2 regions of the Exiguobacterium sp. B2(2022) genome follow, and region 2 is predicted to be linked to the other one. Evidence: predicted binding sites of a transcription regulator. Region 2 holds the regulator's gene; the other holds the start of a gene.
The links. Region 2 encodes Rex, which represses fermentation and respiration genes when NADH is low (regulators of the CRP and FNR family bind a similar motif). Its sites were predicted from a motif close to TTGTGAAATATTTCACAA; they were not measured.
Positions count from the first base shown of each region.

Region 1 (15,745 bases), on a different contig from region 2:
CGGTGTCGTGTTCTCAAACGCCGTGAGTGACATCATGATGAGCATCGCCAAGAAGAGCCCATTCAAATCCCCATCTACGACTTGATAGGCACCGATTGCCAAGACGCCCCATGAGACGAGTAAAGAGGCAGCGACGACGAGTGCGGAGTTGAAAAATTGGTTCGTCGTGTCTTTCCGCTCCGCTTCCATGTAGCGTTCGCTACGCGCATAGACGGCTTGCTTCGTACGATCGAGTTGATGATGTAGTTTTAAATCTCGATATCCGTACATCATCTCGGTCAACTGAATCGATACATCCCCGCGCAATGCACGAATCGTCTCGTCATGACGAGCGCGAATTCGAGCAAATCCGAGTGGGATCAAAAATCCGGTGACGAGCACACCGAGTAAAATCCATAGACTGACCGCGAACGAGAAGAACGTCACAAAGAAGATCGTACTTAAGAACACGAGCACGAGTATGATCGGCGGATAGAATACGCGGAGAAAATAGTTTTGTAGACTCTCCACATCTCCGACGACACGTGCAAGCAAATCCCCACTCCGATATTTTGCAAAAATCGAGGGGACGAGCGGTTCAAGTTGTCGATAAAAGCGGACACGCAGCTCGCTCAATATCGTAAACGTCGCCCGGTGTGACGCGAGGCGCTCCCGATAACGACTTCCTGCCCGAATGACCCCGAACAGTTTGATGAGGACGACGGGTACCATGAGCGCATACAGTGGCGGAACAAGCCCTGCCCTTGAGACGAGGTATCCGCTTGCTGCAAACAGGGCGACCGCCGCAATCCCGGCTGCATATCCAAAGAAGATGGAGAGAAAGATATCTTTCTTCTCGCGCATCATCCATTTTGTAATCGTCCAAAGCGAGTTCATCGGCTCACCCCTTTCTGAAGCGCAAACAGTTCCGCATACTCTGGGACGGCGAGCAACGCGTCATGTGTGCCTTCCGCAATCCGTTGCCCGTCCTCCATAAACCAGATGGTATCCGCCTCTTTGATTGTATGCAGACGATGAGCCACCGTGATCAACGTTGCCTCTTTCGACAACTCAGCAATCGAACGTCTCACAATCTGTTCGGTCTTCAAATCGAGACCGGTCGTCGGCTCATCGAATAAGAGGATACCAGGTCGTTTAAAGAAGACACGGGCGAGTGCGAGACGTTGTCGTTCCCCACCCGATAGACCAAATCCACCTTCTCCAAGCTCCGTCCAGATCCCGTTCGGTAATTGATCGATCACCTCAGACAGTCCTGCCGCATCGGCTGCTTCCCGTAACGCGTGCTCATCGGCCTCTTCGCCTAAGGCGATGTTATCGGCAAGTGTGCCGGCGAATAGATAAGGGTTTTGCGAGATATAGGCAATGTTTCCATACCAGGCAGATTCGTCAAACGACTGAAGAGGTTCACCATCCACGAGGACACGTCCCGATTTCACCTGTAGCAGTCCGGAGATGACGTTCAGTACTGTCGTCTTCCCGGAACCGCTCGCACCGACCAAGGCTAGGTGAGTGCCGGACGGAATCCGACCGCTCAACGGTTGAAGCGCAAAGCGTCCGCCTGCATATTCGAAGGAGACGTCTTCGAGTTCAAGGTTTGGTGTTCGTGAACCAAGTGACTTCGTTCCCCATTCGATGCGGTCATCGGGGGCGTCTAATACCTCAAAGATTCGGTCGGCCGCACCCATACTTCCACGTCCCGTATGGAAGGCACTTCCTAAATCTTTAATCGCCAAATAATACTCTGGCGCTAACACGAGAATCAAAAAACCAGAGAAGAACGTGAGGTTCTGCCACACGACCATCTGTAAGGCGACTTCTAACGCGACGACTCCGGTACTGAGCATCGAGATGAACTCGAGCATAAGTCCCGATAAGAACGCCGTCTTTAAAACGACCATCGTCGCATCCCGAAAGTCGAGACTGCTCTTCTCAATCGCCTTCGCCTCTTGCTCCGTGCGATTGTAAAGCTTGAGCGTCGTCAATCCTTGTAAGACATCTAAAAACTTACCGGAAAACTGATTCATCTTCTCCATCTGTTCTTCTGATTTTTTCTGAGTCGCAATCCCGATGATGATGAAGAACAGCGGAATGAACGGTGCAGTGACCATCATGATGACTCCTGAAATCCAGTGTTGGCTGAAGACGACGACCAAAATGAGGAGCGGGATGATCGACGTTTGGATGACTTGCGGCCAATATTGACTGAAGTAAGCGTCCACCTCGTCAACAGCATCCATGAACACACTGACCTTTTTACCTGATTGTCCTGTCAAAGATGACTCGACCGGACTCGTGGCGTACCGCTCCAACAATTGAAGACGTAACGTCTGTTTCGCCTTTTGGGATAAACTCGCACCGATGCGTCCTGACACGTATCCAAAAAGCGCTCGTGCCAATAAGGCAGCGACGAGCCATAGTAAAGCCGGAAGGATGGCTTCGAATGATTCATCCTTTAAAAAGATTCGGTCGACGATGTCGACGATTAAATACGCTTGCGCCAAAATCGATAGTCCAATCATGACCGCGGATAACACGAGTCCGATGATGTGACCCCTTTCGGCGAAAGCAAGGGCTTGCAGTCGTTTCACTGCATTCATCCTTTCTCTATTTACAATTCCATTGCTTTGTGAGATTCATCACTAATTATACAATATGCCACGTGTTGAAGCGAACGCCCCGCTCGTCTGAACATGTAAAAGACGCCCTCATCCGAGTGGCGTCAGTCGATGTCTTGTTCAAAATATTCAGGATGCCCGATCACAAGTTGATGGGCATCGATGCGAAGCACATCTTCTTTTCGAAGCTTGGCTAAAATCGTCGAAACCGTCTCCCGGGACGTACCGGACAGACGAGAAAGTTCGATCGCGGTGAATGGGCATCGGACGCGAACACCTTGTTCGTCCGGTTCCCCTAAATCTTCAATTAAGAAATGGAGCGTATTGATGACACGCTCTTTCGCACTAGGCGTGATGATTTCTTGGACACGCCTTTCATGCAAATCAAGAATACGATTCATCTGGCCAATGATATAGAGTAGCATGCTCGACTGCGTGGACACGAACCGCTCAAAGCGATCCGTCGGGATGTAGATGACCTCAATATCCGTCACCGCTTCAGCCGTATGACGATAGTCTTCCCCTGTGAATAGACCGTTGTATGGGAAAAATTGTTTCGGTTTCACGTAATCGGCGTAATGATGAGTCGCGTTCTCGTTCATCCGTTCGAGTTTGATATAACCGCTCATCAAGAAATACACACGCTCGCGCGGATCCCCTTCCATGAACAATAGTTGTCCTTTCCGATACGTCCGACAATAGACGTGCGGAATCAACTGTTCAAGTGCTCGACTTGGACATGTCGCAAACAGCGTCAACTGCCGTAAATCGTCAATCGTCCACATGTGTCGCATGTTTATCCCCTCATTTCTATTCTTCTATCTTCAGTATAATGGGATTTTTATTGAAAGCGCTTTCTAAATCCGACAGTTTTCTGACATGACAAAAGGGGGTCTCCCCCCTTTTTCAGCCCAACATCAGTTCCAATAGCGCGTCCTGTAAATCACGATCGAGTTCTAACGCATGGAGGTCAAACAGCCATGCCTCGAGACGCGTCTTCGTGGTCGCCATCTGATACAGACGATCTTTCAAGTCATAAGCGATTTCAGCGCGATCTAAGAAGCGATAGACACGATCGAGTCGATGTGCGTTCTGTGTCACATCGACCGGCAGCGTCACGGTCTGCTCCTGTTTCCATTCACCGAGTGGGATGTGTAACGTCTGCGTCTCCGCATCATAGTCCCCTTCTCCGACGACCCCGCGAACTAGAATTGTCAGCGTTCGATTCGTCGGGACGAGTGTCAAATCACCTGACGTCTCGATGTGAAGCGTACGTGCTTCCCAGTCGAGCGTGAACGTCGTTTCGAGCGACGCCCCCGTCTCATAATCCCGGCTTTCCCCGTCATCTTCGTACATCGTGAACGTGTTCGAGGCACCTGGAAAGACGAGTACTTCTAGCTCGCTCGGGTTCCCCGTCTCGTTCGCATGCGGTTCATGCGGCATCATCGGAATGATGGCACCCGCTTTGGCGAAAACCGGTTGTCCTTCGAGTCCACGGAACACACGAATCGATTTGTCGCCTTCATAACGATGCCCTGTAAAGAAATCGAACCATTCCCCTTTCGGCAACCACACGTTCGCCCCCGCGACATGGAGCTGTCGGTCCATCGGTGTGACAATCGGGGAGACGATGAGTTCACTTCCAAAATAAAACTGATTCGGCACCTGATAAGCCGCTTCATCATCGGGATGTTCGATATACATCGGTAACACGAGTGGCAATGCTTCGGCATGGTTCCGATAGTTCATCGTATACAAATAAGGGATGAGCTGATGACGCAGGCGTAAAAATCGCTTCATCGACTGTTCGGCTTCGATTCCGAAACGCCAAGGCTCTTTTCCGTTGAACGTGCTGAACGTTGAGTGGAGACGCATGATTGGACTGAACACTCCGTATGCGACCCAACGTGCTGCGAGCTCATCGTCTTTTTTACCACGATGATGCCCTCCGATGTCATGACTCCACCACCCATAACCGATGTTCGTCGCTGTTGCTGTGAAATACGACTGGAAGGCGAGCGATGCCCACGAGATGATTGTGTCTCCTGAGAATCCGACCGGGTAACGGTGGCTCCCTGGCCCAGCGTAACGAGAAAAAATGAGCGGGCGTTTGCCGTTACGGGCGATATCGATGGCGTGATAATGATTCAACATCCATAACGGATCGAGTCCTTCCATCTTCGACGTCGACCCTTGTTGCCAGTCAATCCACCAAAAATCAACGCCGTCCGCTTCATGCGGGTGATGCATCTGTTCGAAATACGCTTGAATGAATCGCTTGTCCGAAAAATCGAAAGGGATTCGGTCACCCGATTCCGGATCGACCCCCATCGCCTCAGCCATCGCCGCATACTGGTCTTCAAACGCACGGACCCCGTCAGCGGGGTGTAAGTTCAATGTCACCATCATCCCCTCGTCTTTTAACCATTTGAGGAATCGCTTCGGTTCAGGGAATAAGTTTTTATTCCACGAATAGCCCGTCCAGCCACTCCCATACTCTTCCGGGATATCTGTCACGTGCCAGTCCATATCGATGACGCTGACCGAGAACGGGACGTCTTCGGATTTGAAGCGGCGCATCAACGCCTTATATTCTTTTTCATCATATCGCCAGTAGCGACTCCACCAGTTTCCGAGCGCTTTACGAGGAAGCATCGGCGTCGGTCCCGTCAACGTGTAAAAGTCTCGAAGTGCCTGTTTATAGTCATGGCCATATCCGAAGTAGTAAATGTCATGAATTCCTTTTCGTCTCGGTTCGACGAAGCGATCATCCGTCATCAAAAACGAGGACGAATCATCAATGATCGCATACCCTTGTTTGGAGAGAATCCCTTCTTCTAACTCCGTCGCACCGTCCACATGGTCAAGCGTCCGCGCTGTCCCTTTCAGCGTCCGCTCGGGACCGTTGAACATGTAGCGGCTGTAATACGTACTGAAGTTCCCTTTCACGTCCACATAGAGCGTGTTCGGCGCGAACGGACCTTTCGTATAATATAAGTGAACGTGTTCCGTGATGATTTGAAGCTCTGTCTCGTCTTCGATCACTCGGAATTGTGGAACGTCAAATTCCCGATTCCACGCCACTTGGGTGGCACGGTCTTCAAAAATCCCGTCCTCCGCGTACTCCATCCGAATCAACTGACTCGTCAATACGGTGAAGCGATAACAGCTTCCTTGCACGATTGCCTCTTTTCTTGCTTTTGGTCTCATCCACGACTGATATACATGATTTTCTTCGAATAGGCGCATACACTCGAGCGTTTCCGCTCTCCGTCACTTCCTTCCTGAAATTAGTGCAAACGTTTACACTGAATATGATAGCAATCTCATTTTTGGCATACAACATTCCTTCCCCTTGAATCGGGACAGAAAACAAAAAGTCGCAAACGTTTCACGTTTGCGACACATTCTTATTGTTGGAGGGATGGAGCCAAACGGACGCGTGTTCCGGCATCCCCATAAATGGCAGCTAGCGCCTGGTCGAGTGACGTGATGATGGCGACCCGGTTCGTGCCGGATTCTGCGAACTGTAGTGCCGCTCTCACTTTTGGTAACATGCTGCCCGGAGCGAACTGTCCTTCGGCGATATACGTCTCCATCTGTTCCTTTGAGGTCTCCTGGAGCGCCGTCTCATCTGGCTTCCCGAAGTTGACATACACATGTTCGACCGCAGTCAGGATGAGCAATACGTCTGCGTTGACGAGGTCCGCGAGTTTCGCAGCCGCAAAGTCTTTATCGATGACCGCCTCGATTCCGACATACCCTTCAGTCGTCTCCATGACCGGAATACCACCGCCACCGGAAGCGACGACGATGTGCCCCGCTTCAACGAGCGTTCGGATGACAGCGTGTTCCGCGATTTTCATCGGGACCGGGCTCGGGACGACACGACGGTATCCACGACCTGCATCTTCTTTGAAGACGTAACCCGTCGTCCGTTCGAGATGGAGTGCCTCTTCTTCCGTATAAAACGGACCGATCGGTTTCGATGGATGATGAAACGCACTATCATTCGGATCGACCACGCTTCGTGTGACGAGCGAAGCCACATCTCGTTCAAGACCGCGCGCACGCAGTGCTTTCGTCAGCGCATTTTCAAACCAGTATCCAATCATTCCTTGCGTCATCGCACCACATACATCAAGGGGCATCGCCGGCGTAGCCGGACTGTCTGATGCGGCTTGTTGTAACATTAAATTTCCGACTTGCGGACCGTTCCCGTGTGTGATGATGACGTCGACCCCTTCTGCAATCAGTGCTGCGAGAGATTCTGCCGTCGCCTCGACCGCTCGCATTTGTGCTTCCGCTGTCGCATCTTTACCTTGTTGAATCGCATTTCCGCCTAGGGCGATGACCACACGTTTTTTCTCCATATCGATACCCCCGATCAGATGACTGAGATATTACCAGATAGTATGCGTACGACTGCGAAAATGGCGAGTGCGGTCAACACTCCGGCGACCAACCATTCCGTTTTGTTGAGTGACTTGATGCCATTTTCACGTTGCGCTTTCATGTAGAGAAGTGTTCCTGGTGCGTATAGAAGGGTCGTGAGCAGTAAATAATCGATTCCTGCCGCATAGATGAGCCACAATCCGTAAATGGAAGCGACCAATCCGATCGTCAAATCGCGTGTTCTCCGTTCACCGGTGCTATAACCGATTCCATTTTTCGATACCTTCACTTGGTAAAATGCCGAGAATACATACGGGATCAAAATGGCACTTGAAGCGAGGGAGAACGCAAAATTATAGGCGGCATCTGAAATCAAGAAGGTAAAGAGGAAGAGCTGGATCAATCCGTTTGTTAACCAAAGTGCGTTGACAGGTGCCTGATTTTTATTCTCTTTCGTGAACCATTTCGGGAACACGCCGTCTTTTGCAGCAACGAACGGAATCTCAGCCGCGAGGAGCGTCCAACCGAGCCATGCCCCGAGTACGGAAATGACGAGTCCACCGTTGATGAGCATTGCGCCCCAAGGACCGACTGCCGACTCGAGCAAGTAAGCCATCGCCGGTTGCGAGGCGTTCGCTACGTTTTCCGGTGTCATGAGGCCGAGCGACATGACAGAGATGAGCAGATAGATGACGAGTGTACCGAGTAACCCGATGACAGTTGCCTTTCCGACGTCAGAACGCTTCCGAGCCCGACCCGAGAGAACGACTGCCCCCTCGACACCGATGAATACCCACAGCGTGACAAGCATCGTCGAGACGACCTGGTCGCGAACACTTCCCCATGAGAAGCCGCCTTGTCCCCAAAAATCGAAGGTGAAGTTTTCGAGATTGAAGAAGAACAACGTAATCGTAATGAATGCAAAAATCGGAACGAGCTTGGCAATCGTGGTGACGATGTTGATCATCGAAGCCTCATGCACCCCACGAAGAATGAGCGTGTGTACGAGCCACAGCATGATGGAAGCTCCGACGATGGAGGCAATATTTTGTCCCCCTTCAAAAATCGGGAAGAAATAGCCGACCGAACTGAACAGCAGTGTGGCATACGCCACGTTTCCGAGCCAGGCAGATAACCAGTATCCCCAGGCCGAGTTGAATCCGACGAACGAACCGAAACCGGCACGGGCATAGCTATAGACACCACCGTCCAAATCAGGGCGGCGCATCGTCAGATTTTGAAAACTGAGACCGAGCGCGATGATCCCGATTCCGGTGATGACCCACCCGATGAGAATGGCACCCGCGTTCGCACCTTGCGCTAAATCGGCGGCCAAGTTGAAGGCGCCACCGCCAATCATCGATCCGACGACAAGTGCCGTCAACGCTCCGAGACCTAATCGCTTGTCTTGCTTGTCAGGATGTACTCCAGCCGAACCACCTGAGTCATGCTCCAACTTCGTAGACATTCTACTCATCCCTTTCGCTTATTTTGAAACGGGAGGGGAAGTCCCCCTCCCCCGTCAACGTTCAAGCCATTCGCGTGTCTCCGTGAGCGTTGCCGCCATTACCGCCTTGATCGTATGCATCCGGTTTTCCGCTTCATCAAATACGAACGAGTGACGACTGCGGAATACCTCATCAGTCACTTCCATTTCCGTCAATCCGTACTGTTCATGAATCGCCCGACCGACCTCTGTCTCTAAGTCGTGGAAGGCAGGGAGGCAGTGTAAAAACATGATGTCCGGGTTGCCGCTCTTTTGAAGCATATCCATGTTCACTTGATATGGTCGTAACAATTCGATCCGTTCTGCGAAAGCTGCTTCTTCACCCATCGACACCCATACATCCGTGTAGACGACGTCCGCCTGGTCCATCGCTTCTTCAATGCTCTCCGTCAATGTGATGACGGCGCCAGTTTCAGCAGCAACCGATTTCGCATAATTGACGATTTCGTCAGATGGCCAAAGTGATTTCGGTGCGCAAATCCGCATATCCATCCCTACTTTTGCGCCACCGATCAATAGCGTGTTCCCCATGTTGTTCCGTCCGTCACCGACGTACACGAATTTGATTCCGGCCAATTCTCCTTTTTGTTCTTTCACCGTCAAGAAATCGGCCAAGATTTGTGTCGGATGATAGAGATCGGTCAACCCGTTCCAAACCGGTACACCAGCATCTTTCGCGAGACCTTCGACCGTCTCGTGGGCGAAACCGCGGAATTGAATGCCGTCAAACATGCGTCCGAGAACGATGGCCGTATCGCGTACCGATTCTTTCTTCCCGAACTGGATGTCGTTCTTGCCTAAATATTCAGGGTGCATCCCTAAGTCGATTGCGGCGACCGTGAACGCACAACGTGTCCGTGTCGACGGTTTTTCAAATAGGAGGGCGATATTTTTCCCTTCACAAATCCGATGTGGGATGCCTTGTTTCTTTTGACGTTTGAATGCAGCAGACAAATCGATCAAATAATTGATTTCTTCACCAGAAAACTCGTTTAACGATAAAAAGTGACGACCTTTCAAATCAAAATTGAACGTTGTAGACATACTGCTTCCTCCTTATCACATTTAGATGTCTTGACGGATAATCGGACAACTCATGCAACGTGGACCTCCACGTCCGCGCGATAGTTCACTCGACATGATTTCAATCACTTCGACACCTTCTTTACGGAGCAGTTCATTCGAGACGTAGTTCCGGTCATATGTGACCACGACACCCGGTGCGATGGCGAGCGTATTCGACCCATCGTTCCACTGTTCGCGCGCCGCTGCGATCGGGTCGCCGCCTCCACAAGGAATCAACGTCGCTTCCTGTAAGCCGAGGACGTCTTTTAACACATTCAACAAATCGCTGTGCTGCGTGATCTGCAATTCACCTTCTGCATTCAATGAAAGTTCGAAAATATTCATCTTCCCTTCCGGTCCTTGAATGAACGGATGGATGGTGAATTTATCATGGTCGACCATCGTAAAGACGGTATCGAGATGCATGAAGGCGCGTGATTTTGGAATTTCGATGGCGATGACTTTTTTGAAGCTGTCTCCATGTTTGAGCAAATTGAGGGCGACGCGTTCGATTCCTTGCGCGGTCGTTCGTTCAGAGATGCCGATGGCGACGACTTCTTTCGATAAGACGAGCTCGTCCCCGCCCTCCATCGCAAATCGATAGTCGCGGTCTGACCAAATCGGAACATCATGTTTCGCAAAGCGTGGGTGATAGCGCATAATATATTGCGTGAAGAGTGATTCACGGCGACGTGCCGGTTCTTTCATTCGGTTGATGGAGAGACCATGACCGATTGCGGCGGCCGGATCTCGTGTGAAATAGAGGTTTGGCATAGGATCTAAAAAGAAGGGGTACGTATCTTCAATCATTTCGTGCAAATGTCGGCGTTTCTCCGGCTTGATCTCCGATTTTCGGATACCGGCCATCACCGTTTCAATCAACATCTCATTATCAAAATCGAGTAAATATTCTTTTAACGTTTCATAAGAGCCGTTGATATTTGATTTCGACTCCGATAAGATATCCGCGACAAACTTTTCGCGCACACCAGGGAGCGACAATGTCTCAGCCATTAATTTTTCGAGGTAAAGGACTTCCACACCGCGATTTTGGAGCGCACTCGCAAAATAGTCGTGCTCTTTTTGAATGACCGGCAAATGGGGAATATCATCGAACAAGAGGCGCTGTCAGCAATACCGTTTTTAATTCTCCAATTTCTGAATACACATGAATCGGATGTTTCAGCGTCGTATCTTGTGAAATCGGTTGATTCGTCATTGAGATCATCTCGCTTCCTCCTTGTGATTCGGGTGTGTGACTACCCTTACCTTATCACTTTACCAAATTTGCGATTGTCTAATCCGGCAGTTCACCTGTTAGTGATTCCACATGGCTATGTATAAACCTTCACCTTTGTGAATGAACAAACAATGCATGAAAATCCGGCGTCCTGACAAGGGGAAATGAGATGTATGGATGATGAATATAATCCTCCTAAAAAAGATGAAAAAATTTTTTTGAGACCTGCAGAGTAAGCTGAAAAATGCGAAAGATCAGGATGTGAGCAAATGAAAATAGAAGAAATGGAATACAACGAACATGAAGCGGCACTTCGCACATTGATTCAAAAGGGAGACCCGGTCGATTTTCAAGACCTCTTCCTCTCCCTCCACCCCGGTGAACAGGCTGATCATTTTATCGAACTCGATCAGCATGAGCGCGCGTTCGTATATCGAACAATCTCACCTGAAATATTTACTGACCTTTTTGAAAAACTGACGTTAGAAGAGCAATGTACATTCATTCAAGAAACGCCTCAGCCGTATGCTGTCCAGATTTTAAATGAGATGTATTCAGATAACGCCGCCGATTTGATGCGGGAGCTACCCGATGCGTTCATGGACACACTATTCGAGCAGATGGACGATATCGAGGAACAAGAAGTCAAAGATTTGATGCAATACCCGGAAGAGACGGCCGGGGCGCTCATGACGACCGAGTTCGTCGTCCTTCAAGCGAACAAGACCGTCGGACTGACTTTAGAAGAGTTGCGTGAACTCGGACCAGACGCTGAGACGATTTATTACTTATATGTGGTCGACCAAGCGCACCAACTGGTTGGTGTCGTCTCTTTACGTGATTTGATTGTCGCGCCGCTCGAGGCGAAAATCGAAGACATCATGGGTTTTCGTGTCATCTCGGCAAACGTCATGACCGACCAGGAAGACTTGGCTCGGATTGTCCAAAAGTATGATTTATTGGCCCTTCCTGTCATCGACGATCAGCAAAAGCTACTCGGCATCATCACGGTCGATGATGTGTTAGACGTCATCGAGCGCGAAACGACGGAAGACTTTGAAGAACTATCCGCGACGAAGGGGTCGTCCGATATCAACATGAGTCCGTTCGAGGCGGCGAAAAAACGTGCCCCGTGGATTGTCAGCCTCATGTTTCTCGGGATGATCACAGCATCGACAATCGGTGGCTTCGAAGACACGCTTGAGACGATTGTACTCCTCGCCGTCTTCATGCCACTTGTCATGGGGTCTGCCGGGAATGCAGCCACCCAGTCCCTTGTCGTTGCTGTTCGTTCGATTGCGCTTGGTACAATCAATCGTAAGAACGTCATGAAGATGATTCGACGTGAGCTCGGGACCGGCATCATCTTAGGGATTGCTTGTATGATTGTCATCTTCGGGGTCATCACGATTCTTTATGACAACATGCTCATCGGCTTCATTGTCGGGGTCTCCATCTTTGCAGCACTCAGTGTCGCCACGATGATCGGCACGATTGTTCCGCTTCTCATCAATCGCCTGAAGTTAGACCCTGCTGTCGCCTCCGGACCGTTCATTACGACGCTGATGGACAATTTAGGGCTCATCATTTATTTCACGGTCGCGACATCTATGCTTCAGTTTTTATGACATTTATAAAAGTTCACACGAAAAAGCGGTGCTGATTTCATCAGCGCCGCTTTCACTCGTTATATTATTGAGATTTCTCTAACAGACGTTCTTGGGTCTCGTTGAAAGCTTCAATGTCTTCATCCGTCATCACGTCGTTTTGTTCTGCCATATAAGGATTATCGTTCAATAATGTCTCTAGTTTACTCAAGTCAGCACTTCGCCCGCTTTCTTGATAAAGATTGGATTCTCCTACCGAAGTCAGTGTCCCCGCCCGATTCACTTTGAAATGTCCTTGTTGTAGACCGACAATTCGATACGCGTGCTCAATCACGGGTCCCTCGTATTTTTGTAAATACAAGAGAACGTTTTCTCCTCGTCTGACGAGCGGATCTTCTTCCATATCATTTTGTAAGAGGGTGATCGTATCAGTTTGCTTGAGTTCATGACTCACGTCTCGATAGACACGCTGTACGTGAATATCTGATTCAAAAAAAGTAACCGAATGATATTTAAAAGATCTCGGGTGACTGCTCACTTTGCCGACGATGACGACCGGCGAGCGTGTAGCCAAATCGTTTATGTGTCGGAAGCTTTCGGTCACAGCCAAATCACTCGTGTTTTCTTCTTTCAGCATTTCGCTAAACATGACATAACCTGCTACCGCTGCAACAACTAATATTCCAATCATCCACTTTTTCAAAGAGATTCCTCCTACCGATTCATCTATTTAACTCTTTTGATTTTCTAATCAATTACAACGTTAGCTCAATGAATTCATGCCCCCATCCATGACTTTTTATCATTCCATCAAGATAAGAGGACTACTTTCTTACACTTTAGGGTATTTTCTACAGATACATATAAAACATAAGTAAGAAATGAGGGGATTCGATGTCGATTCAGCAAGTACTCTACATACTCGTAACTGGTGCTTTGTTCATGGCACTCGTCGCCTACGTCTCATATCGCATGACGAGAGGGAAAGTCGAAAGTGCCGATGATTATTTCTTGGCCGGTCGCGGATTGACGGGCGGCTTCATCGCAGGTTCGCTCCTATTGACCAACTTGTCTGCTGAACAATTAATCGGTTTGAACGGTCAATCGTTCGCCGGCAATATGTCGGCAATGGCTTGGGAAGTCACAGCTGGAATTGCTGCCATCATCATGGCGCTCTTTTTACTACCGCGTTTTCTTGGTATCGGGATCTCGACCATCCCTGAATTTTTAAGTCAACGCTATGACGAGGACGTTCGTCGATTGACCGTCCTGCTGTTTTTACTCGGCTATATGTGCGTGACGATTCCGTCCATGCTCTATTCTGGCGGATTAGCTGTCCTCCAACTATTCGACGTGCCTGCCCTTCTCGGGATTAGCTTCGAGCAGTCCCTTTGGATTGTCGTCTGGTTCATTGGAATCATCGGGGCGATTTACGCCATCTTCGGTGGTCTTCGCGCGGTCGCCGTTTCCGACACGTTAAACGGAATCGGTCTCATCATCATCGGCTTCCTCGTTCCAACGCTCGGATTCCTCGCACTAGGTGACGGGAATCTGTTGGACGGGATGAAGACGATCGCAACAACAAATCCCGAAAAGTTGAACGCCATCGGCTCCGCCAATGACTCGGTTCCGTTCCTGTCCATTTTCACGGGGATGATTTTTGCGAACTTGTTCTATTGGGCGCTCAATCAATACGTAATTCAACGCGCTCTCGGCGCAAAAAACTTGGCAGAGGGACAAAAAGGAGTACTATTTACGGGTTATTTAAAACTACTTGTTCCCATTTTTATGCTCTTGCCTGGCGTCATCGCCTTCCATTTGTATGGATCGAACGTCGAGAAAGCCGATTTAGCGTATCCGAGCCTGATTGCCGAGCTCCTTCCGATGTGGCTCATGGGCTTTTTCCTCGCCGTCTTACTCGGTGCCGTGTTCAGCTCATTTAACTCACTATTAAATAGTATCGCGACGCTATTCGTACTCGATATTTATAAACCGAAGTTCAAACCAGATGCCTCCGATCAAGATTTGATTCGCGTCAGCAAATGGTTTGGCACGTTCGTGGCGCTCGTCTCTTTCTTTGTCGCCCCGAATCTCATGTATGCACCAGACGGGTTATGGGATTTGATTCGTCGTTTTACAGGCTTCTTCAACATCCCGATTCTTGTCATCGTCTTGATTGGTATGCTCGTCAAACGAGTTCCCCCGATTGCCGCGAAGACCGTCGTTTTCTTCCACGTCATCGCTTACTATTTCCTCGTGTGGGGAACAAAGCAATGGTTCGGTATAGAAATCGGGATTAACTTCATCCATATTTACGGCATCCTCTTCGTCGTCGAGACAGCCATCATGCTCATCTTCGCTCGCGTACGACCGATGCTCCAAGCGAATCCGATTCGAATCGAGCTCGGACGAGTCAAACCATGGCGTCACGCGTTATCGACTTCGATTTTACTTGTCGCTTCGATGATTTTCGTCTATCTCGTCTTTTCACCAATTGGACTTGCCTACGCGGATGGAATTGTTTCCAGATGGTTCGCTCCATTGACGATTGGGCTCATTGCTGTGACGACCCTTCTGATTTGGGTATCTTATCGCTATGGACTCGCGCGATATGAACGTTATCTCAATAACTTAGGTGAAGAATCACCTGAAGTAGAGGAAGCGAGTAGTTAACGAAAAAGAGATTTTCTTGAACTAAACGTCAAGAAGATCTCTTTTTTGTTGCTGCTTTTGTTCATACATCGCGTCATCTGCTTCTTGCCAGAGTACTTCGATTGATTTTGGATGAGATGCCCAGGCCAACCCGATGGCCACTGAGATTTCCTCTTCTCGGCATGTCGTTTCAATCTCATGAACCATCTTCTCACATGCCTCTTCTGACATCATCTGAAGAAACAAGACGAACTCGTCTCCTCCAATCCGATAGACAGAGGACTCGATGGTTTGAAGGAGGTTACCGACACGCTTCAACAAACAGTCACCGGCAGAGTGTCCTTTTTGATCGTTCACGACTTTCAAGTCATTCACGTCGATGACGATGATTCCGACGTTTCTCATCCCTTCCGCTTGACCGATTGTCTCTTCAAACGCCCGACGATTGAAAACACCTGTCAAACTGTCATGACGACTTTCATACAGAAGACGCTCACGCTCGGTCATGGTCGCCTCGATGTTCCGAATCACACCTTGCACCGCCACAATCTCACCGTTCTCATAGATCGGGGTCGTATACTCTTCGAACCATACATAAGTCCCTTCATTCGTCCGCCACCGCTGAAGAATTGCTTCTTCATAGTCGACGCGCCCCAACACTTTG
Region 1 covers NZ_JAPEHX010000042.1:849-16,593, forward strand. The annotation lists gene cydC (thiol reductant ABC exporter subunit CydC) at 1-876, opposite strand, end outside; gene cydD (thiol reductant ABC exporter subunit CydD) at 873-2,597, opposite strand; gene ON063_RS09660 (Crp/Fnr family transcriptional regulator) at 2,720-3,409, opposite strand; gene ON063_RS09665 (glycoside hydrolase family 31 protein) at 3,522-5,864, opposite strand; gene arcC (carbamate kinase) at 6,026-6,988, opposite strand; gene arcD (arginine-ornithine antiporter) at 7,003-8,478, opposite strand; gene argF (ornithine carbamoyltransferase) at 8,533-9,561, opposite strand; partial or broken gene arcA (arginine deiminase) at 9,583-10,768, opposite strand; gene mgtE (magnesium transporter) at 11,092-12,450, shown strand; gene ON063_RS09695 (hypothetical protein) at 12,515-13,132, opposite strand; gene ON063_RS09700 (solute:sodium symporter family transporter) at 13,324-15,102, shown strand; gene ON063_RS09705 (GGDEF domain-containing protein) at 15,124-15,745, opposite strand, start outside.
Region 1: a site for Rex is predicted at 2,625-2,642, ahead of cydD (thiol reductant ABC exporter subunit CydD). Genes of this name have one in related genera too.

Region 2 (15,745 bases):
ACGAGACGATTAATCGTGCCAATCGCCATCCACGCGTTCAACAACGCGCTCGTGATGCTCGTACTATTTTTAATGTAGAAATGAGGTGGCAGTTATGCCGCGACAATTAAAAGTGATGATGCTCTTCAGTCTCTCGTTCGGTGTGTTGTTCACCGTCCTCGCGTACTTCTCGGTACAAGAGTACGGCTTCAGCTTCTGGACGTACTTTATCATCGCCGTCGCCGCTTACGACTTTTTCAAAGTGTATCAAATCTTGGCACTCGCCCGAAAAGTCAAAAAAGAAGGCACGGACAAATCCGCATAACGAAATCCCCGAGTCTTACGAGCTCGGGGTTTTTCTTATGATTGTAACTTTCGATTGATTCTGTATTTCTTCTTGATAGACACTCCGAATGAGCAGTCCACGCAGACCGAACAACACACCTAATGCGACATAAATGACATCAATCAATGAGATTTGTGGTTCATCCAAGAAGAAATTGATGATAATGCTAATGACCAACAATCCATAGATTGTGATGCTCATGAGTGTCGCATCGACTTGTCTCATGATTCTCTTCGTCACCTTTTCCTCAAGCTTTTCAATCTCTTCGTGTCGATAACCATAAATCGCAAACCCTAGGCCTGTGATTGATAAGGCGACGAATTCACCATCCCATAGCGCGAATAAAAACAGTCCTACAAAAAAGATCATGAACCCAATGAGTAACTTCTTACGCACCATACCCCTCCTTACGACGGAATCCATAGTTTTGCAAAATCAAAATAACCGAACAAGTCGACACAGACGTCTTTCAGCTCGACTGGGAACGGAATCGTCCGCTCCTCGTTATAGAGCGGGATGAAGTACGACTTCTCTTTCAACTCACGCTCAATCTCGCGGTGCAGGGGCAACCAGTCCTCAAACGGTAACTCGTCATACTGTTCGATCCGTTCCGCTATCCCCTCCATGTAAGGGAGCACCTTATGCGGCGGCGAGTACTCGTTCGACATAAATTGTTCGAACCCGAGCGTCACGTTCCGCTCGAACACTTCCCCGTGAACGACCAGGTCGACATATTCATAATACGTTTTGTCGTGAATCGAATCTTTGAAGCTGATGGGCACGAACTCATAGGCAATCCCATGACGCGTCAACATCTCGGCAATCCAGTCGGTCGTATCGTTCGTATAGTCCGTCTGTTTGATTCGTATCGGACGGTCGAACGTGACGGGTACCCCTTTTGGAACATCATACGTCTCACTCAGCGAACCGAGAAAACCTCGGTCGTTCGGTGTTCTTCGCTCATTCAACGTCCCGATTTCCGGACGAATCTCCGCAATCAAGCGATGCATATAATGCCTCGCCTCTTCATTCGCGAACACACTATGCGGATGACTGTTTAAGATGACAAGTCCGAACCCGGACGGTGTCGAGATCAGTCCGGTCTCCTTGGAATCCCGCGACGAGATTCGATACGTCGGGTCATATCCGTCCGGCACTTTGATGAACTCGACACGATCTAAGAGCGCTCGGACTCCAAAATAGTTCTCGAAAGCGAGAAGGACCGTCTTCTCCTTGTCGTGGCGATCCAATTGAAACGGACCCGTCCCGACACTCCCTTTCGCGATGCTCGTATGAATCATCGACAGTTTCGGGATGTAGGAATTTCGGCGCCGGTCGAGCGTGACATCGACGCGATACGTGCCGTTCGATGCGATGTGCCGGACGTGCCGGTACATATAGCGATACACATCCGACTGAACGAGTGTGCGTAAACTCTTCGTCACGTCTTTACTCGTCATGAGCGACCCGTCATGAAAACGGACGCCTTTCCGAAGAAACAAGACGAGCGTACTTTCCTGCCATTCGTAATGATGGGCAAGCTCTCCTGTGACCTCTCCGGACGCATCAATCATGAAGAGACGATTGAATACGTTTTGGACGAGGTGGGCGCTATGGATGTCAGCCGCCTCAAGCGGATGTGTCGTTAAAAAGTGACGACGGCGCGGAATGATGAGCGCATCGCTCGATGTTTGAACGTAACCGAACTTTTTCTCGAGCTGACGCATGAAGCGCCCAGCCTGCGCATGCGACCAGTCCCATTCGAGCTGACTCGTCACCGCTTCGACCGACTCTTTCTCCATGCGTTCGAGCAGCTGTTTTGCCAAGTCGCGCTCCACGTGTCGCAGCCATTCAAGTCGCGTCAAGTTTCCGCGACCGCGTCCGCTCGTATACGTGAGCCATCCTTCCTCTTGCCATCTTGCCAAATGACGCTTCGTCTGTTTCGGGCTTAAATGGATGGCTTCCGCCATATCAGAAATCGTGTACGCCCCGTCCCGACACTCTTTCCACAATCGAAATAAATATGCATCCACGTCGCATCCCCCTAAAAGTGGACATCTTTTCCCCATATCGTCCATTTTTCAAATCCGTTGTCTTGTTTATCATACAGGTACAGAATGGAAGGTGACAAGATGAAATGGAAAGATATACCTAAGCCAATTAAAGTTCGACTCGTGACATCATTTTTCAATCGTTCAGTCTCATTCGCCATCATGCCGTTCATGGCACTTCTCTTTGTCAAAGCGTTCAATGAATGGATTGCGGGTGTCTTCTTAGTCTCGCTCGTCTGTCTCGGATACGTCATCGGGTTAATCGGGGGATACCTCGCTGATAAATTTTCACGGAAACGACTCCTCGTGTTGACGGCTAGCCTCACAGCATCGATGTTTCTCGTCATGACGCTCAGTCTCCAGTTCGACCAGATGATCGTCTTCATGATCGCCTATACGATCTTCACGGTCACAAATAACCTCGGTCGGCCGGCGATGAGCGCGATCATCATCGATGCGACGACGCCGGAGAACCGAAAAGCCGTATACGCGCTCGATTACTGGTTGATCAACCTCTCAATCACGATTGGGACGGCACTCGGAGGCTGGCTCTATGTCAGCAATCAGCTGTTACTGTTTTGGATTTTGACGTTCACGTCAAGCATGTTGCCGATTGCGTACGCCATTTTCCTTGAAGACACGAAACAGACGTGGACCTCACAAAAGCTCAAGCTCGTCTTCGTCGACGTGTTCCAAAGCTATCAAATCGCCTGGCGTGACCGCCCGTTCGTCAAAGTCGTCTTCCAGTTCTCGATGGGCAGTTACGTCGCCGTCCGACTCGCCGATTCATTTGAACCGCTCTCGTTCGAAGACTGGACGATCAATGGGGTGCGGATGATGAGCTTGATCCAAATCGAGAACACGCTCATTGTCGTCGCGTTGACGTTCTTCATTCAACGTCTCGCCTCACGCTTCTCAAATAAATACACATTACTCGGCGGGCTCGCGTTGTACACAATCGGCTACGCGGTCATCACGAGTGCGAATTCGATGATGCTCCTCCTCGGCTTCATGCTCATCGCCACGTTCGGGGAATTGTTGTACTCACCCGTGTTGAACACGGAGAAGGCGAACATGATGCCAGAAGACCGACGTGGTGCGTACTCAGCATTTGCCGGGACGTCGTTCGCCGGTGCCGACTTCTTATCGCGCTCGACGATTTTGATCGGATCGCTTCTCACACCGTTCATGATGAGCGTCTATATCGGACTGTTGGTCAGCTTCGGCTGTTTCCTCGTCTTTAGCGGAATTTATGTAAAAGAAAAGCTCGTCCTACGACGAGCGGCTTCCTAAATAAAACCCATCCTTTCTCATGCGAAGGGATGGGTTTTAATCGAGCTGTTCTTGGTGCATGGCATAAATCAATGTCAACGCCCGGATACAAAAGACTGTCGAGAAGCCGTAAATGCTCAGCTCGAGCAATGAAATAGAAGGATCTTGTAAACCGAGCGAGACCACATAGCCCACTAAACAAAGCAAGACGACAAGTGTGATGGTCCACTCATCCGACTTCCGCTTCATCTTCTCGGCTAACCCCTTCTCTTCTTTTTCTACACGCTCCCGTTGCCAAAAGTAAAAGAACAAGGCATACATCGCAAATGAGATTCTCGGAACGTCACCTAAAAGTAAATCAAAGATGATCAGACCTAAAAATAGATATGTCCCCAACTGATAGCCACTCTGCATATGAAGACGCGAACGAAGTGGTCCATTTGCCCCCCACTTCATAACCCGATCACAGCCACAGTCAACCCACCGTAGACGAATCCGAGTACGATGGCGCTGATGGCCATTCGTTTATATTGTGGATACTGATACAGTGCAATCGCCCCACCGACGACGTGAACAAACGCGACGATGAACGTCAAAATCGGAAAAAGCATAGCAAACCTCTTTTCTTTTTAGGAAATCATGGAAACAAATCCATTTTCCGATATACTAGAGTCCGAACTTATTATAACAATTATGGATAGGGAGTTGAAATCCGATGAATGTGTCACGCATGGATTTGACGACGGAAGAAATGCAGCTCGTCAACAGCGAAGTCGAGAAGCGCAAGCGCAGCTTACTCGTCGCGTACTTACTTTGGTTTTTCCTCGGTGCACTCGGTGCACATCGCTTTTATTTCAAAAAGATTGGGTCAGGAATTGCGATGGTCCTCCTCGTCGTCTTGACGCTCGGTTTCGGTGCCATCATCACAGGAATCTGGGCACTCGTCGATGCGTTCCTCATGCCAGGTTGGCAACAGCGCGAAGTCGAACAAATCGAACGTGAGACGATCGAGCTACTGCAAACACGCTCTGACCGCTATACAGGATTCTAATCAAAAAACGATCGAGGCTACTCGCCCCGATCGTTTTTCACTGTTCTTTTAAGTAGAATGCGAAGTCCCGTGTCTTCCGTTCTTTCACCGCATAATGAATCCATAGCCACGCTAACCCTTCTAGTTCACGGGCAAGCTTCAACCCATGGAGCGGATGCGTATCGAAGCCGATCTTGTTCGATAGCTCGACGACAAGTCGCACCGCTTCTTCATCATTTCCTGCGACAAACATGACAGAACCATCCGGATTACCTAAATTCTCGACGCCCGTCTGATTGAACGCCTTGACGACTTTCGTATCGGGAACGAGTCGCTGCAAATACTCCGCACCCGACACCCCGTCCGGTCGCTCGACTTCGTTAAACTCGATGGCGATCGGATTTGTCACATCAATCAACACTTTCCCATTCAGTCCATCAAGTGTCGGCAGCAGGTCGACGCAAGCACATCGCTCGCTGAGGCGACTTCTTGTAACGTCAACGTCCCTTCCCGCTCTGTCCGTGTCCCGTACAGCACTTTATAGCCAGCTTGCTCGAACTGCTCTCCGAGCGTGCGCCCGACTTTCCCGGCACCTAAGATTCCGAGTTTCATATCTCACAACTCCTCGTCTGTCCGTGTGACCGTTCCTCCATACTCTTCTGCGAGCCCGTCTAAAATCGATGGGTCGAATTCTTCCCCTATGGCCATGACGCCGGTCTGACCTGGTTCGATGTTACCGACCGTCCGTTTGAATGTATCTTGAATACCTTGCATATGCTTCACGTCTTTCGTGCCGCCGATGAGACCTCCTGTGAGTGTTCCGAATAAAATTCCGAACGGTCCACCGAGGATTCCAACCGCCATCCCGATGAGCGCACCTTTCGTTGACTTGTTGACGGGTGCGAGCTGCGCCGCATCCTCAAACGAGAACGCCCCGTTCTCTTCACGCTTGATGACGACCAATTGTTCAAAACCGACGAGCCCATCCGAATGGTACTTTTTCAGCTTACTGAACGCTTGATACGAGATGGCCTCTTCTGGGAACGTGAACGTGACGATGTGATACGGTTGTTTTTCCTTTTTAGCCATGAAAAATTCCTCCTTTAAGGTAGAAAGCATGACGAGCACTTACCCTACTCTTTTTCCCTGCTTTTCCGTAAAAAAACCTAGTCCGTAGACTAGGTTCAGGTCGGTCGTTTTTCATTCAACTCGTAGTGCGAATACGGTACACAGAGCGGTGTTCCATATAGCGGGTCTTCGGTTACGACGACCTTGAGACCGAATACGTCTTTCATGAACGTCTCGTCGACGACATCGTTCGGACTGCCTTCCCGATACACGTTACCACCTGCGAGAGCGATGACATGATCGGCATAGCGACAAGCGAGATGGAGGTCATGAAGTACCATGATGATGGTTTTGCCTTCTAACCGATTCAATCGATACATTAAATCCAAAATCTCGATTTGGTGCGACATATCCAAGTATGTCGTCGGTTCATCGAGCAGGATCGTCTCCGACTCTTGGGCAAGTGCCAACGCGATCCACACCCGTTGCTTTTGTCCACCGGAAAGGTTGCTGACGAGCGTGTCACGGAGCGACACCGTATCCGTGAAGGCGAGTGCCCGCTCAACCGCACGTTCATCGTCTTCCGAGTATCGTTTGAAGAACGTCTGATACGGATAACGACCGAAGCGGACGAGTTGTTCGACGGTCAATCCATCCGGCGCCACGTTCACTTGCGGCATGAATGCCATGAGTCGAGCCGCCTCTTTCGCGCGATACGAATCAAGCGGTTTTTCCCGAAATGCGATCTCCCCGCCTAATGCATCTCGCTGTCTCGCGAGCGTCGAGAGGAGGGTTGACTTCCCACATCCGTTCGCCCCGAGAAGAACGGTGATTTTTCCATGGGGAATGGAGAACGATAAATGATCGAGCACTGTCTTTTGTTCATATCCGATGGTCACTTGTTTCAAATCAAATGTGTTCATCTCATGCTTCCTTTCATCATCCGTCGAAGTAAATAGAAGAAATACGGCGCTCCGATGACAGCCGTCATCACGCCAGTCCTTAGTTCGTACGGATAAAAAATAGTCCTAGCGAGTACGTCCGCCAACACCACGATTGTTGCCCCAACGAGAAGCGTCGCCCAGACGTAAGGGAGCTTCAATCCTTGACGGGCGATATGAGGTGCCATCAAGCCGACAAACCCGATCGCACCGACGAAAGCGACACCAATTCCGGCGAGTAGACACGATAGCAATAGCGTTCCACGCTGAATCCCACGTACCGGAACGCCGATGCTCGTCGCCGTCGCCTCACTGATATGAAGGGGGCGAACGTGACGTTCAATCAAAAAGGCCGCCAATAAAAAGAGGAGCACGAACGGCACCATGATCTTCAATTGATTCCACGTCGCAGCGTAGACGGTACCGGTAAGCCATTGTTGGATATCGTTCTTCCGATAGACGTTCGAGGCGAGCATCATGAACTGAACAATCCCTTGCGAGAAGATGCTGATACCAATCCCGACGAGGGCAAGACGGACGGGTGGAACTCCACGTTTCAATAAATAAAAGAGGAACATGCCGACAATGATTGCCCCTAGAAACGAGGCAATCGGGATATAAGCGAGCGGGACCGACAGTTGGTTCGTTCGCTCATCCGTGAAGACGGTGAAAAACGTGGCTGTCGCAACTCCGGCGCCACCGACAATCCCGAAAATCTCTGGGGAGGCCAATTCATTTTTAATCGTCAGTTGTAACAAATGGCCACTGACGGCGAGACTCGCACCGGCAGTCACGGCCATCAACACGCGTGGCATCCGAAACTCGAAGACGATGAGCTGTTCGAACGCATCCCCCGCTCCGACGAACAAAGCAACGAGCGAAGCCGGGCTGAGGAACGTGTCGCCGATTGCGAGCCCGAAATAGATTGACAGGAGTAACCCTGTGATCAGTAGGAGGGCCAACTCGATTTCACGCTTTCGGAGCGTGAATGAGACGGGACCTTTTCGAAAGCGATATGTTTTCATGATTTAAAGACTCCTTGTCTGACACTGACGAGATAGATGAAGAATGCCCCACCGACGACCGCGAGCACGACGCCCACCGTCACTTCGCGTGGGAACAAGATGACTCGTCCTAAAATATCGGCCGCAAGCAACAGGACGCTTCCGATCAGGGCACTTCCTGCAAGACGAGCGAAAAAGGCCGTTCCGAACACATATTTCGCCAAATGGGGAGCGAGCAGGCCGACAAATGCAATCGGTCCTGCGAGCGCCACCCCGAATGCGGAGAGCACGACAGCTAGCGTCACCGCGAGAAACTTGATGACACCGACATTTTGTCCGAGCGAACGTGCGACCTGATCTCCGAGCGATAACGTCTCAAGCTCTTTACTGAGAAGCAGGACGAGCACGACCGCCCCCATCATCCATGGCAATAAGACCTCGACAAGACTGAGCGAACGTCCAGCGACCGACCCGGTCAACCAGAACAGTACCTCATCGAGCGCTCCTTCCTCATAAGCGATAATCGACTGAGTGAATGAGCTGAATAGAGCAGCGAGCGATGCACCCGCAAGTGTCATATACATGACGTTCCCACCATTCGCACTTAGCAGATACACAATCACACCGGCGATAAATGCTCCGATGAGCGAAGCTGTCGTGAATGAGGCGATACTGCTAAACCCAAAAAGGGTCACGAGCACGATGGCCAGGCTCGCACCTGCGTTCACAGCCAAAATATCGGGAGATGCGAGCGGGTTACGCGTCACAAGTTGAAAGATGAGACCGGCGAGACCGAGTACGCTCCCGACGAGTAGCGCAACGACTGTACGTGGGATTCGATTGTCTGCCAACGCAATCATCGCTTGTGATGAACCGTCTGCTTGAAACATCATCACATCTTCATGACTGACGGCGATGACACCGACCCGCAAGCTGATATAGCTTAAAATTGGTAAGCAAATGATCAAGAGAAGTAGTTTGATCCAAGGTTTTTTCATGTCCTCACTTCTTTCCTTTCCTACCATAGCAAATATTGCGTTCCATAAAAAGGGGTTGACAGTGAGAATCATTATCATTTATAGTCAGGTAGGAAAAATCACTTACATAGAGGAGAATTATCATGAAAAAATGGATGCTCACGTTACTGACGCTTTGCTTAACCATCGTACTCGCTGCTTGCGGCGGGTCAGAGAATACAGAGAGCGATACAAGTTCAGAGACGGCAACTCGCTCAATCGAACACGCAATGGGAACGGCAGATGTGCCTGAAAATCCGGAACGTGTCGTCGTCTTGACGAACGAAGGGACAGAGGCCCTTCTCGCCCTTGACATCAAACCGGTCGGGGCCGTCAAATCTTGGAACGGTGACCCGTGGTACCCACACATCGAGTCTGAAATGACAGATGTCACGGAAGTCGGGACAGAAAGTGAAGTCAACTTAGAGGCAATCGCGAAACTTAAGCCAGATCTCATCATCGGAACAAAACTTCGTCAAGAGAACATCTACGACAAATTGAACGCCATCGCGCCAACAGTCATGTCAGAAACACTGAAAGGCGATTGGCAAGAAAACTTCGCCCTTTATGCGAACGCACTCAACCTTGAAGAAGAAGGGAACGAAGTGTTGGCAGCTTACGATCAGCATGTCGAAGACACAAAGTCTGAACTCGGAGACGCTGTGAACAAAGAACTTTCGGTCGTCCGCTTCCTTCCTGGTGCGTCACGCATTTACTTCACGGATAGCTTCTCGGGTGTCATCTTAGGAGATGTCGGAGTAAAACGCCCAGCTTCGCAAGATCGTACCGAGTTCGCTGAAGAAATCACGATGGAACGCATCCCAGAGATGGCTGGCGATCATATTGTCTACTTCACATATGGTGGAGCAGACGGATCAAAAACAGCCGAAGAATGGCAGTCGAACCAGTTATGGAAAGACCTCGATGCCGTCAAAGCAGGCGAAGTAACAGAAGTCAGTGATGACATCTGGAACACATCGGGTGGCGTCCTTTCTGCCAACCAAGTGCTTGATGAACTCGTCGACATTTTGAAATAATCAGTAGCGCGCCAATTGCATTGGTGCGCTTTTTCATACATTCATATGGTAAAATTTACATATCAACTCAAAAGGAGCTTTGCTATGCAACGTGCACTTCGTAAGTCCGCGACGGACCGCTCTCTGTCTGGAGTATGCGGTGGGATTGCTGAATACTTTGGTATTTCTTCAATCGGAGTTCGACTCATCTTTTTGATCCTCCCTGGGAGTTTCCTTCTTTATATGATTTTAACGAATTCCATGAAAGATGCACCTCGCTATCTATAAGAAAACGCGAAAGCTGTTAGCTTCCGCGTTTTTTGTTAGGCATTCACTTTATCTTTCATCGCTTCAAGCGCTCCGCTGTTCAAGAAGTGCCAAGGTTTGTTGTAATGCGGTTGGAAGAAGAAATCGACGTATGCGAGTTCTTCGACCGTCATCTCGTTTTGGATAGCGAGGGAGAGCGTGTTGACCGCTTGTGTCAAATCCGCTTTTGACAACACTTGTCCACCGACAATGCGATGTGTCTCTTTTTCATAGACGAGTTTGAATTCGACTTTCTCTGCGGTCGGCATGAACTCCGGACGATATGCATCCTCAATGATGACACTTTCTACGTCAAGTCCGAATTGGGCTGCCGCTTCTTCTGTCAAACCAGACGACGCGATGTTCCAGTCATAGAGTCGAAGTCCTGACGTTCCTTGCGTCCCTTGATAGCGGACACGTGGTTGCATCATATTTTCCGCGACGAGCGTCCCCATACGGACAGCGTTCGTTGCAAGTGGGATGTAGGCATGTGTGCGTGCCGGGTTGTAGTAGACTGCACAGCTGTCCCCTGCCGCAAAGATGTCCAGGTTGCTCGTGCGCATGTATTCGTCGACGATGATCGCACCGTTCCCGAGCATATCGACCTGCCCTTCGAGGAGTCCTGTATTCGGACGGAATCCGACGCACAAGATGACAAGGTCCGCCTCGAATTCGCCTTTGTCTGTCACGACATGTGTGACGTTTCCTTCTGTACCACGGAACGCTTCGACCGTCTGACCGAGTTCGAGGTCGATTCCCCGACTAGTCATGTCCGCTTCTAATAGATCTGTGAACGACTTGTCGAGGTATTTGTTCAAGATGCGGTCGGCACTATCGATGAATGTAACATGTTTCCCGTATGCTTCGAACGCCTCGACGAGTTCGACTCCGATATAACCTGCCCCGATGACGGCAATCTTCGTCGCATCTGTCGCGCGCTCGATGATCCGTTGGGCATGCGCATAGTTTTTACAGAGTTCGATTCCATTCATTTCGATTCCTGGGAGTGTTGGGACAATCGGCCATGAACCCGTCGTTACGATCAAGCGGTCATACGTGTCGTGCACGTCTTCCCCCGTCTCGAGATTTTTGGCGTGGACCGTCTTTGCTTCGGCGTCAATCGACAAGACATCATGTTTCATGCGCATGGTCGCTCCGAGCTCTTCAAGCTCACGTGGAGAGGAGTAGAATAATTCTTCTGCACGTTGGACGACCCCACCGACGTGGAGCGCAATCCCACACGAGAGGAAGCTGACATTGTCGTTCCGCTCGTAAACGGTGATGTCGAGATTGTCGTGCTTGGCGAGTAAACCTTTGACTGCTGCTGTTCCTGCGTGTGTACATCCGATGACTGCGATTTTCATATGAGTCGTCGACTGCTGCTGTTCCTGCGTGTGTACATCCGATGACTGCGATTTTCATATGAGTCGTCTCTCCTTTTATGTTAGACAGTACGTTTCTTTTTATATTGTGATAAACATCACATTAACTTCTTGACCTTAGTGTACTATTTCACAATGTAAGGTTCAACGACTATGCTCACTATTTCACGTAAAAGTGTCTAAAGTTTGAACACCAGTTGAACTACAGTGTAATGCATATAAAAAGCATCGTCCCATTTACGGAACGATGCTTATTTCTCATTCATCTGTTTCATTAAATCCATCTGTTCTTGCACCATCGCTTCTTTCTCCCGGCGCAACACCCCTTTGTAGGCGACGCGTGAAATCGATAAACTGATTTCATATAGGAAGAAGAGTGGCAGTGACACCATAAGGTGCGACGTCAAATCCGGTGGTGTGATGAATGCCGCGACTACGAATAGCGCGAAGTACGCATACTTACGAATCTTCGATAAGAAGTATGGTGTCACGACACCAATCCGGGTCAAGAACATCGTCACGACCGGCAATTGGAACAATAGACCGAACGGAATCGTCAGTTGCAACAAGAACGTGAAGTAATTGTTCGCCCCGATGATTTGTTCGAGTCCAAGGTCTTGCCCGAGGTCCGTCGAGATATCGAGGACGAGCGGGAATAACCAGTAGTAGGCGAACGCAAGGCCGATCAAGAATAATCCGAAGATGATCGGGATATAGGCAAGGGTACCTTTCCGTTCATTCGGATGCAGACCGGGTGCGACAAACGCCCACACTTGATACAGTAGGAATGGGCTCGCCGCAATCAGGCCGATGATGAGCGCCAAGTTCAAGTAAATCATGAGCGGGTCCGCGACCCCAAAGGCGTTCAGTTCGAGCCCGCGTTCGACGAGATCTTCTTGCAAGTACGCGAGTACATATTTGACACTCGGCAAAGCCATCAAAAAGAAGGCAAAGACGACAAATGCAGATAGCATCAGTCGTCTCCGCAGCTCTGTCAAGTGATCGGTGAGTTCCCGCTCTTGATCAGGTTGATGATTCATGGCTTACTGCTCTTTCTTTTCGATAGCTTTCTTGTCGTTCTCGTCGTGCTCGTTCATCATGCCGTTCGTTGCATTTTTGAACTCACGAAGCGTTTGTCCGGCCGCGCGACCAAACTCCGGTAATTTCTTCGGTCCGAAGATGATGAGCGCGATGATGGCGATGATGAATAGACTCGCCCCACCCGGAATCCCGACGACGAGTGATGATGCTAGTAATTCCATTATTGATGGACCCCCTCAGCGGTTGGATAGTGTTGCATAAAGTAAATGAGTGACTGCAGCTCAATCGACAAATCGATGTGATGGACGCGAACCGTGTCCGGTACGGTAAGTCGTGCCGGTGTGAAGTTCAAGATGCCCTTGATACCGAAACGGACCAAGTCGTCTGCGACGGACTGCGCATAGGCAGAAGGTACCGTCAAAATGGCGACGTCAATCTTGTTTTGCTTCATAATTTGTTCCATCTCATCGACGTGATGAATTGGGACGCCTGACATCGTCGTGCCGACTTTTGTCTCGTCTGCGTCGAACCCGACGACGATATGTGTGTTATTGTTTTTAAGGAAGTTATAGTTGACGAATGCCGTCCCAAGGTGACCGACCCCGACCAAGGCGACATTCGTAATCTCGTCCTGATTCAGTGTCTTTCGGAAAAAGTCTAACAGATACTGCACGTTATAGCCATATCCCTTTTTACCGAGCGCACCGAAGTACGAGAAATCACGGCGAATCGTAGCCGAATCGACCTTGACCGCCTCACTCAGTTCTGCTGAAGAGACACGTTGTTTACCTGACGCGTGCAGGCTTTGAATAAATCGATAGTATAGTGGCAACCGTTTGGCTGTCGCTTGTGGAATCTTTGGTTCGTTTTGACTCAACGGAAAGAGCCTCCTTTTTACGACACGTTACAAACGAATCTGAATTTCATACACCTTGATTGTAAACGAATTCACATGACCACTCAACGAATATACCTAAAATCGCTGAAAAATACAGTATACTAAATAGAGAGAAAGGGGTTTTTTCACTTGATCCTACTGCAAGTCAATAACTTATCCAAATCCTTCGGCGTCGAGCCGATTTTAGAAAACGTCAAACTCGAAATCCAAGAAGGCGAACGCGTCGCCCTCGTCGGCCGAAACGGGGCCGGGAAGTCGACGCTTTTGAAAGTCATCGCCGGTGAATACAACTATGACTCCGGGGACATCATGAAACCAAAAGACGTCACCATCGGCTATCTCGCCCAAGACTCAGGGCTCGAATCCGACGAGACGATTTGGAACGAGATGCTCACCGTCTTCACGGACTTGATCGAGCAAGAGAAGACGCTCCGTCGCATGGAAGCTGACATGGGCTCCGAACGAATCCTAAATGACGCCGCTTCGTACGAACGCCTCCTCTCCTCTTACGATGAAGAGCAGCACACGTTCAAAGAGCGCGGCGGTTACCAGTATGAAGCGACCATCCGCTCGGTCCTTCACGGGATGCGCTTCTATCCGGACGACTTCGAACGTCGGATCGATACGCTCTCTGGTGGACAACGGACACGTCTCGCCTTAGCGAAGATGCTCCTTCAAAGTCCCGACCTGCTCATCTTGGACGAGCCGACGAACCATTTGGACATCGAGACGCTCGCCTGGCTAGAGAAGTACTTGAGCGGCTATAAAGGTGCCGTCCTCATCGTCTCCCACGACCGATACTTCCTCGACCGCGTCGTCTCGGTCGTCTATGAGCTGTCACGTCATCGGAGCCGTCGCTTCGTCGGGAACTACACGAAGTATCTCGAACAGAAGGCTGCTCTCTACGAACAAGAGAAGAAGCAGTTTGAGTCGCAACAAGAAGAGATTGCCAAGATGCAGGACTTCATTCAGCGAAACATCGCCCGGGCGACGACGACGAAACGGGCGCAAAGCGTGCGAAAGCGTCTGGAGAAAGTCGACCGTCTCGATGCTCCGGACGGTGACGAACGCAGTGCTGTCCTCTCGTTCTCCATCAAACGACAGAGCGGAAACGATGTGTTGAGCGCGAGTGACCTCGCCATCGGGTATGAAGAACCGATTGCCCAAAATCTCCGTTTCCAGCTACAGCGCGGGGAATCCGTCGCTCTCGTCGGTCCGAACGGGGTCGGGAAGTCGACACTTCTCAAAGTGTTGACGAAACAACAAGCCGCCCTTACCGGTGATATCCGCTACGGGACCGGCGTCGAGATCGGCTACTACGATCAGGAGCAGCAGAACTTGTCGGACGCGAACCGTGTCATCGACGAGATTTGGAACGACTGGCCACTCATGCGCGAGCAAGAAGTGCGGAGTCTTCTCGGACAGTTCCTCTTCAGCGGCGATGACGTCATGAAGCGTGTCCATGAATTATCAGGCGGCGAACGCGCACGTCTCACGTTGGCCAAGCTGAAGCTCGAGCAACCGAACCTCCTCATTTTGGACGAGCCGACGAACCACTTGGACCTCGACTCGAAGATGATCTTAGAGAACGCCCTTCTCGACTATCCAGGTACGATTCTCTTCGTCTCGCACGACCGCTACTTCATCGACCGTCTCGCGACGCGTGTGTTAGAAATCACGCCGAACGGCATCGACGAGTATCTCGGTGACTATTCGTACTACGTCGAGAAGAAAGAAGAACTAGAAGAACTCGCGCGACTCGCCCGTGAAGAGACAAAGCAGGTCGTCGTGAAAAAACAGCGTGCCGATAAGGAACAACAACGGGAAGAGCGCCGCATCAAACAGCGCATCGAAGAGATTGAGCTGGCAATCGAGCAACATGAAAATCGCCTCGACGAAATCGAACAGTTGCTTTGTGAGCCGGACGTCTTCAACGACTTCGCCCGTGCCCAGGAGTTGTCGACCGAATCGGACGCAGCGAAAGAATCCATCACCGCACTTTATGCGGAATGGGAGGAACTCCATACATGATGCGTACACGTGCCATGCGAATCGAGTTCATCCAAGCGTTCCTCACGGGACTGGCCTACATTGTGCCGACTGGAACCGAGTTCGTATCTGAACTCATCCGCGGGGAGCCGACGATCGTTCCGTCTATTCTCTTTTACTTTTTACCGGTCGTGATTGGCTTCATCATTCAGACGTGGCCAGGGATTCTACTCAGTCTTTTCAGTGGCCTGCTCATGAGCACACTCTTCATCCGTATCGTCGTCTGGCCGGTCGACGTGACCGTTCACACGTTCTATGCGCCCGGCTCGGTGTGGGCTCACTTCTATGAAGAGACGCTCTTCATGTGGATCCTTGCCCTCCTCGTCTTTATCGTGAGCCGCATCAA
Region 2 covers NZ_JAPEHX010000058.1:2,734-18,478, forward strand. The annotation lists gene ON063_RS11650 (CPBP family intramembrane glutamic endopeptidase) at 1-78, shown strand, start outside; gene ON063_RS11655 (YdiK family protein) at 95-304, shown strand; gene ON063_RS11660 (hypothetical protein) at 320-721, opposite strand; gene ON063_RS11665 (ABC transporter substrate-binding protein) at 733-2,358, opposite strand; gene ON063_RS11670 (MDR family MFS transporter) at 2,458-3,669, shown strand; gene ON063_RS11675 (hypothetical protein) at 3,706-4,104, opposite strand; gene ON063_RS11680 (hypothetical protein) at 4,101-4,259, opposite strand; gene ON063_RS11685 (TM2 domain-containing protein) at 4,364-4,699, shown strand; gene ON063_RS11690 (NADPH-dependent F420 reductase) at 4,737-5,096, opposite strand; gene ON063_RS11695 (NAD(P)-dependent oxidoreductase) at 5,108-5,290, opposite strand; gene ON063_RS11700 (hypothetical protein) at 5,294-5,767, opposite strand; gene ON063_RS11705 (ABC transporter ATP-binding protein) at 5,863-6,669, opposite strand; gene ON063_RS11710 (FecCD family ABC transporter permease) at 6,666-7,712, opposite strand; gene ON063_RS11715 (FecCD family ABC transporter permease) at 7,709-8,689, opposite strand; gene ON063_RS11720 (ABC transporter substrate-binding protein) at 8,812-9,744, shown strand; gene ON063_RS11725 (PspC domain-containing protein) at 9,829-10,011, shown strand; gene ON063_RS11730 (FAD-dependent oxidoreductase) at 10,047-11,393, opposite strand; gene tatC (twin-arginine translocase subunit TatC) at 11,663-12,451, opposite strand; gene tatA (twin-arginine translocase TatA/TatE family subunit) at 12,455-12,673, opposite strand; gene ON063_RS11745 (redox-sensing transcriptional repressor Rex) at 12,673-13,329, opposite strand; gene ON063_RS11750 (ABC-F family ATP-binding cassette domain-containing protein) at 13,480-15,381, shown strand; gene ON063_RS11755 (hypothetical protein) at 15,378-15,745, shown strand, end outside.